Regions from separate parts of the Flaviflexus ciconiae genome, predicted to be linked through region 2. Evidence: riboswitches for the same ligand, from Rfam matches in the RefSeq annotation. Region 2 holds a riboswitch; each other region holds the start of a gene.
What was found. Region 2 has a riboswitch for S-adenosylmethionine ahead of EJ997_RS11705 (hypothetical protein). Riboswitches for the same ligand answer to the same signal wherever they lie in the genome.

Region 1 (2,265 bases), 1.3 Mb from region 2:
GAGGGAACCCGGGAGGATCGTGAATGCATCGCCGGCACCAAGGGCCAGCCAGGATTCTACGTGGTCGGCAACGTCGTGGACGGTACCGAGAACACGTGCCGAGCCTTCTGCGTAGCGATCGGCACCTATGGCGGAGATAAGATTGCCGCGCTCCTCCGCATCCATCGTGCATGCCGAGACGATCATAAAGAGATCGCAGACAACCTGGAGGTCGTGCCCGGCTTCCAGTGCTGCGGAGCGCAAGGAGTAGCGGATCTCGCGCGCCGTGTGGGGATCCTGTTCGCGCAGGCGAACGGTATCAACAGCGGTACCGAGCTTAGTGAGATCAATCGACTGAGCAGTATCACCGGTCAGGGCAACCGTGACTGGAGTACCAGCATCCTGCGCACGGCGAACCAGATCGAGAGCGGCATCTAGTTCGCCGTGCGGGATGTGGATCTCGAGACCAACGCCCGTGTCCTTGACCAGGTCGAGGGCGGCGTTGCCGACCTCGTCGGCGGTGACGGAAGCAAAGATGGGGCCGGTAATCCGGGACGTGAGCTTCACGGCTGCGCGGATGGCATCGAGCCTGCAATCCCGCAGGTGCAGATCGGAGCGCAGCAGGAAGGAGGCTCCGAGGGTGATTCCTGCAAGACCATCGGTCAGTGCCGCTGAGCTCATGGAAGCCAGGCGGCCGAAGTTGCAGGTTTCTACCGGGAAGTCCTCACCGAAGTCGGTATCGGTGTCGAGCACTTCTGCACCGAGGGCAGACAGATCGATCGAGAGGGCGGGAACGCGGTAGCTGGAACGGGTTTGGTTTGATGAGGGCAGCTGGATAGTCATCGTAAATCCTAAAAGTGGTTTAGCAGAGTGCTCCGAATTGGAGCTGATGTGTGAAGGTGCGTAAGTGACGCTGGAGGGATAATGAGATTCCCAGGTGTAGATCGCGTTGGCCGGATCAGGCCATGGACTTATGCGTGCGCATATACATTCGATGAATTCGGTGCGTAGCCGATACTCGGACGGACTGCCCTGTCGTCTGGTAGATATTCGTGAATGTCATGCTATTTTCCTTCGTGCTTTCCCACCGCGAACGGTGCTTCGCTTGCCGATTGAGGCCTGGTCATCACCCGGGGCACCCCTCGCACGTGAGGGGTTGTCGACCAGCTAGCCGGGGCTCTTCGCTGGTTCTCTGGACCACGGCCAGAATAACACGGTCCCTAGTCCGCATGTCAAGACACCGCTGCCCATTACGTGAGATCAGGTAATCTCATGGCATTATTCGGTCAAATTTAGCGATTTGCAGCTACCGATCGGTAGCTTCCTGAAGAGCGACGACACCGCCCCCCAAACCGCAACCAAGCAGCCGCGGCATGCAACCATGGGAAGCTTGAGGACAATGACTATTCGGTGCAATAGCAGGCAAATGTCGCGGTCACTTTTCCTGGTTCTCAAGCATACAAGTATGTTCACTCAGTTGCGGAGAACCCAGAAGGCTCCCCAGTTCTCTGTGTCATACATGTTCGTTTTAGAGATGCCTGTCACACCCGACACGCATTGGGTTGGAACACATGGCATCTCGTCCCATGGGTGGACCTTTAGCAACCCAAATTCCGGAGGATGCTCGCCTGGCCGTGAACGGACAGGACTCAACTGGAAGCCTTGGCCAAGCCGGAGACCAGGGCAGGGCCCGTACCAGGATGGAGCCGGAGGTTTGTCCAGACCCGGTACCAGGGTGTAGCCACCCGTTAGAACGAACCCGGTGACAGAGTGTAAGCGGAGCTTAGACAAAGCGCGGAGCCACGGCAGCGCTGATGCTCAAGGCTGAACCGGGCGCCATGGGCCGAATCCGTGGCCGAGACCGATCCGGGAGCCGGTACTGCGTCGTATGCCAGTGCGGAGCCTGCGGTAAGGGTGGCACCAGCTTGCTCACACTGCTTCCCTGATACCTGCCCCTGATCCCTGGGCTACTCGTGGCTACCGTATGCCCTCAGTGGTGCGGCAAGGAGGATGTCGTGGAGGTAGAGGATGGCGGCGGGGAGGATGAGTAGGTTCGCGAAGACAAGGACGCCGAGGATGTCGGGGTTGAAGTAGAGAATCGCTGGCTGGATGAGAAGCAGTGCGAGAGCGAGGAAAGTACGCGGCAGGTAGCGGAACGCTAGGAGTGCTGAACGTTTAGTTGCTGAACCTATTGGGGCCTTGTACTGGCTGATGTAGGGGAAGTACCAGACGGCAAATCCCAGGATGAGGATAGTGCCGGTGATGGAGAGGACGGTGGCGATGGTG
Region 2 (2,265 bases):
CGAGTTCGCACTCGGAGTGTTCAATTCCTTGGTCACCGACTTCTCTTCAGTTCGCAGGACCGGTTCCGGAGCACTCAGCCTCTGCCACGTAGCGGCAGGATGGACAGACTCAGCTTTTGGCGCCTCGGTCAACGCCTGGGATGTTTCCGCCGCTATGTTCGTGATCCGCCAAGCCGGCGGAACCTACCAGGACATTCGCTACTCCGAGGAGCAGGGACACGACCACCTCGCCCCCGGCTACATTGCCTACGGTCCCGGCGGTGACTTCCCCACCCTCATTAAGGCGCGTGAGGATCTGATCAAGAACAGGCAGCGATAGTTGCATTTGCTCAAGGTGGATCTCGTAGGCGCCAACTATACATTTGAGGGCCACTCTGGATGACCACCGGAGACCGGTAGTCGCAACTAGCGGAGGCGCCCTGTTGCATCCCTCGAAACACCGGGTAATCCAGCCTTTGATAGCTGCATAAAGGACCTAAGAAGGCCAGGGAGATCCCACGTTGGTTTTGGAATAGCAACACCAACAGGCCGCAGTGAACCGTCATGGGTTTTTTGCCGCCTTCCAATAAGGAAGAGTCTGCATGGGTGAGGGTTTAGGGCCAGAGCGGACGGTCGGGAGCGCTATGCCCTTGGGATAGCTCGCGTTCCGCATACTGGCCCTAAACCCGCTACATTACGAGTTGACGTTTCCACCAACGAAGGGCCTGGGCGCAGGTTTGCCGATCAGCCCTTCGTTCCGGTCGTCACCAGGTCATGCAGGCTTTCTCATCACTTTCGGCAAGCGAGAGCAGGTAGCCCACCCCATCCACTTCAACTTTGAGCAGATAATAGCGCTCGGACCATTCCGCCTTAACTCCAGGCAGGAGTTCCGGCACCTCGGCAATTCTTCGTAGCAGCGAGGCGTTGTGGTTCCATCGGCGCCACGTGCCTGTCTCCGTGACAAACTCAATGTAGTTACCCTCGACAATGAGGACCCGCGCCTGCACCCAGTCCCGGCTCTGGCCACCCAACCGGGCGTGGATGGAGTGAATGCTGTGGCCCGGGGAATAGTTCCGGCACCCAGTACCTAGAGGCGCGATACCGACCTTCGCGCCATTGGGGGACGTGACGATCATCGCTGTCTTTTCTTCGCTGTTCTCCGAACGGCGCTGAGCATCTTGCTCAGAAGGGGGATTTTCATCCAACATGGGAATATCCTTAAATCGCTAGTTCCACCCGTGCTTATGCTCGGGGGCAGATCTTCCCTCAGGAGCACCGTGTGCGATACGCGGTTGCCAGTCGACAAGCTGAGAGGCTTAACGTCGAGCTTCTTGATCCGATGCGATCCTAACAGCGGTCCACAAACTTTACAACTGTCAACCCAATTTACGCGTTGATGAGTTGGTTTGCTCGTCTGCAGGTACATGTCGTCGACCATCGCAACACTTCTCAATCGTGGAGGCGTTGAAGGATTGTAACGGTGGACTGGAGCAGGAAGGCGCGCAGTATTTCGGAGGGGGACACTGCCGCGGTAGCGTGCCAATAGGGCGTAGTGCCTGTGGATGTGCTCGCCTGTACGGCCTCATTCAGACTACTTCAACGTTATCGCATCAGCGCTTAGTTCCACCCCGCCAGCCCATGCAGGAAGCCTTCTTGGTTCGATGGAATTCCGCTGATGGCCACACGGATCCTCATGCCCGTAACCTGTAACGCAACTCTGCCCGAAGGTAGTGGCCTCTTTTGCTTCACTATCACGTTCACAAGTCGTTCACTTGAATCTGTCACTATTAATGGAGAGCGGTTAACATAACGCATCGCTCCTTTGACAGAAGTCTCTGATCAATGATCAGCCCGCCCCGCGACTTCACTCCTACCCCTACGAATTGTTACGTGAAAGGCACACCAATGAGAGCTCGCCCAACTATTCTCTCGGTTGCGGAACGAGCGCAGGTATCAAAGTGGCTCGCTTCTCGCGCGATCCGAGGAGAGCCCGGGGTCTCGGAAGAAAATCGTACGAAGATCTTTCAGGCAATGAAGGAGCTAAACTATCATCCAAACTTCGGGGCGAGATCACTACGTTCCTCTACGCACACAATCGGAATTGTTCTTAACGACATTGGGAATCCGCATGATACTCAGACAGTCGAAGGTGCTGAGGTTGAAGCAAACACTCACGATCTGAATGTGATCGTTTCCCATGGAGCCAACTCCCCGACCAAGCTCGTGACGGCTGTTCATTCCATGCTTGAGCTTAAGGTTGAGGGCATTATTGTTCTCTCGTCGTGG
Region 3 (2,265 bases), 1.4 Mb from region 2:
TTGATGATGGTCCGGTGAGGACCACGTAGGCGTCTTGGGAAAGCTCGAGTAGGCGGGGGAGTGTCTTGTTGACGAGCGTTGATCCGGTGATGAAAACGAAGTCCTGTTCCGGCAGAATGTATTCGCTTGCCGTATCCGGGTAGTCGTTGTCCCGGGGTCTGCGCTCAATGATGCAAAGCTCACCCACTCCCTCGAAGCGGTTCTCGATAAACCGGAAGTGGCCGATCGTGGCGACCTTCTTACCCTGAACCAGTTCGGCGTAGGTGTCGAAGGCACCTTCGGTTCCTTCGGTGTTCTCGGGGAAACGATAACCGCAGGACGGGATGCGCCCTGGATGATTGTGCCAGGCATTGATCGCGGCAACGCCAATACCCGCCTCCGCCAGGTTCCAGGAGCGCACCAGCATTGCGGCTTCCCTCAGCGGTCGGCCAATCAGCGACTCGGTGGAGATTGATGGTCGGGTCCGTACATCGGTTGTCATCGCAACGCCGCTTGTCCCATCATCTGCTGTGACTCGGGTCCAGATGTTGCCGACCTGGTAGTCGGAAACCTTGGCCGACGCATCGATCGCGTCAATGAGATTGTCATACAGGGCCCACGGATTACTCATAGCCCAATCGTACGTGAATGCCGAGGGGGTAAATGCGGCGGAAGTGGATGGAATCTGTAGCAATTCTTGTTGTTAGAAACCTGTCCACGGCTGTTCTGGGTACGGCGGAAAGTCTGTTCTGCGCAGTTTGTTCAAATTTTGGAATGCGTAGACGGCAGGGGTTGACGCCCTTAATCTGGAACCACTATCGCGAGCAGTCGAGAGTCCTGGCTCTATGACGCTGCAGCAACCTTTCGAGATTCGGAGCGGGTGCTAATGCCAGGTTCGATGGAGGACAGAATGCGAATGTTCGTCGCGGCGTGAGGCCGCAGTAGCCACAGAGCTCAACGGAGCAGTCTCGATATTGCTCACCGCCAATCAATAAAAGGCGCTGTTTTGCGTACCCGTAATCTCCCACGAAGTGTGGGCGGGCGTCAGCGCACCCAAAAACTAAGAACTTAAGGAAAAAGATCATGACTACACTCGCTACCCAGACCAAGCCGAAGCTCATTTCCCTCACCACGACCGGAACCTGGGTCGGTCAGGCAAGCACCGATATCACCGCTGGAGAGTTCAACTTCCGAGTCTCCGAGCCCACGGGGCTTGGCGGTAACAACTCCGGTCCGAACCCCTTCCAGTACCTCATCGGTGCTTTCGAAGGTTGCATTGCTGTCGTCATCGAAACCGTTGCTGCCGAACGTGGCTACGAGATCGACGGTGTCGATATTGAGATCACCGGAACCCTGGATCTTCGTGGCTTCGAAGGTGTGGAAGGCGTTTCCCCGCACTTCCAGACCGTTGTTGGTTCCGTGAAGATCACCGCTGACCTTGATATTGAACAGTTCGGGACCCTCGTGAATGAGACTGAGCGCCGCTGCCCCATCTACAACCTGATTAAGGATGCTGGGGTCACCCCACAGATCGAATGGTCGAACGAGAAGAATACCGCTAAGTAGTTCAGTCCTTCGACAATCAACTACTCGTAACCTCATAGAAGTCGGGCTCTTTCACTAGCCCTGGATCAATGAGCGAAGCGTCTGTCAGTATGTGGCCACTCCACACTGACAGACGCGTCGCCCTTTCCGCAGTAAATCCGCGGGTTCTATGACGGATTCATTTATTTGGCACTGGCTTGACTGGTCCCGCAGCAGATTCTCTCGTCCGATGGCGGACACTGAGTCCGACATAGCCTTCCCTTGTCCTGTGGAGACCTAGTATGTTCCGCAGGTGTTCTGGTTACGCCATCTTGTCGAACGTGTCGGCGGCAATTCGGCTGTCCAGAGGCTCAACCGGGGTGTTTGCGGCAACGATTGCCTTGTATTCGGGGTGATCCGTGTACAGCTCATCCTTGAGCGGGTTGAGGCGCTTCTTCAGGATTGTGCGGATCTGGTAGATGATGAGAGCGACGTTGGCGACCAATGCCAGTGCCGAGATGACAAAGAGGGCGACGGGACTCCTGGAGGTTTCGACGGCAAACATTGAGTCGGAGACAAATGTCGGCACCGCCATAGTGAACATCATCCAGAGGGCCAGGGTGTTGGCCCGGTGTTGGAGCCAGGCGCCCTTCTTGATGAAGAATGCGGGGATAGTGCAGGAGATGAGGAGTGCCCCACCGGCGTAGAACGAATGGTCACCAACGCAGTTATAGACGTAGGCGAAGTTCCACAGGTCGTAGG

Region 1: it holds a riboswitch for S-adenosylmethionine, as region 2 does, so the genes downstream of both, EJ997_RS04985 (hypothetical protein) here and EJ997_RS11705 (hypothetical protein) in region 2, are expected to answer to the same signal.
Region 3: it holds a riboswitch for S-adenosylmethionine, as region 2 does, so the genes downstream of both, EJ997_RS05250 (OsmC family protein) here and EJ997_RS11705 (hypothetical protein) in region 2, are expected to answer to the same signal.

Annotation. Positions count from the first base shown of each region.
Region 1 covers NZ_CP034593.1:1,107,930-1,110,194, forward strand. Annotated here, with positions in the region: gene EJ997_RS04985 (hypothetical protein) at 1-822, opposite strand, end outside; SAM riboswitch class IV at 1,076-1,178, opposite strand; gene EJ997_RS04990 (MusI family membrane protein) at 1,947-2,265, opposite strand, start outside.
Region 2 covers NZ_CP034593.1:2,609,124-2,611,388, reverse strand. Annotated here, with positions in the region: gene EJ997_RS11710 (inositol monophosphatase family protein) at 1-319, shown strand, start outside; gene EJ997_RS11705 (hypothetical protein) at 744-1,187, opposite strand; SAM riboswitch class IV at 1,201-1,316, opposite strand; gene EJ997_RS14165 (LacI family DNA-binding transcriptional regulator) at 1,822-2,265, shown strand, end outside; gene EJ997_RS11695 (substrate-binding domain-containing protein) at 2,262-2,265, shown strand, end outside.
Region 3 covers NZ_CP034593.1:1,162,791-1,165,055, reverse strand. Annotated here, with positions in the region: gene EJ997_RS05255 (DUF364 domain-containing protein) at 1-610, opposite strand, end outside; SAM riboswitch class I at 792-884, shown strand; gene EJ997_RS05250 (OsmC family protein) at 1,063-1,545, shown strand; gene EJ997_RS05245 (DUF5692 family protein) at 1,826-2,265, opposite strand, start outside.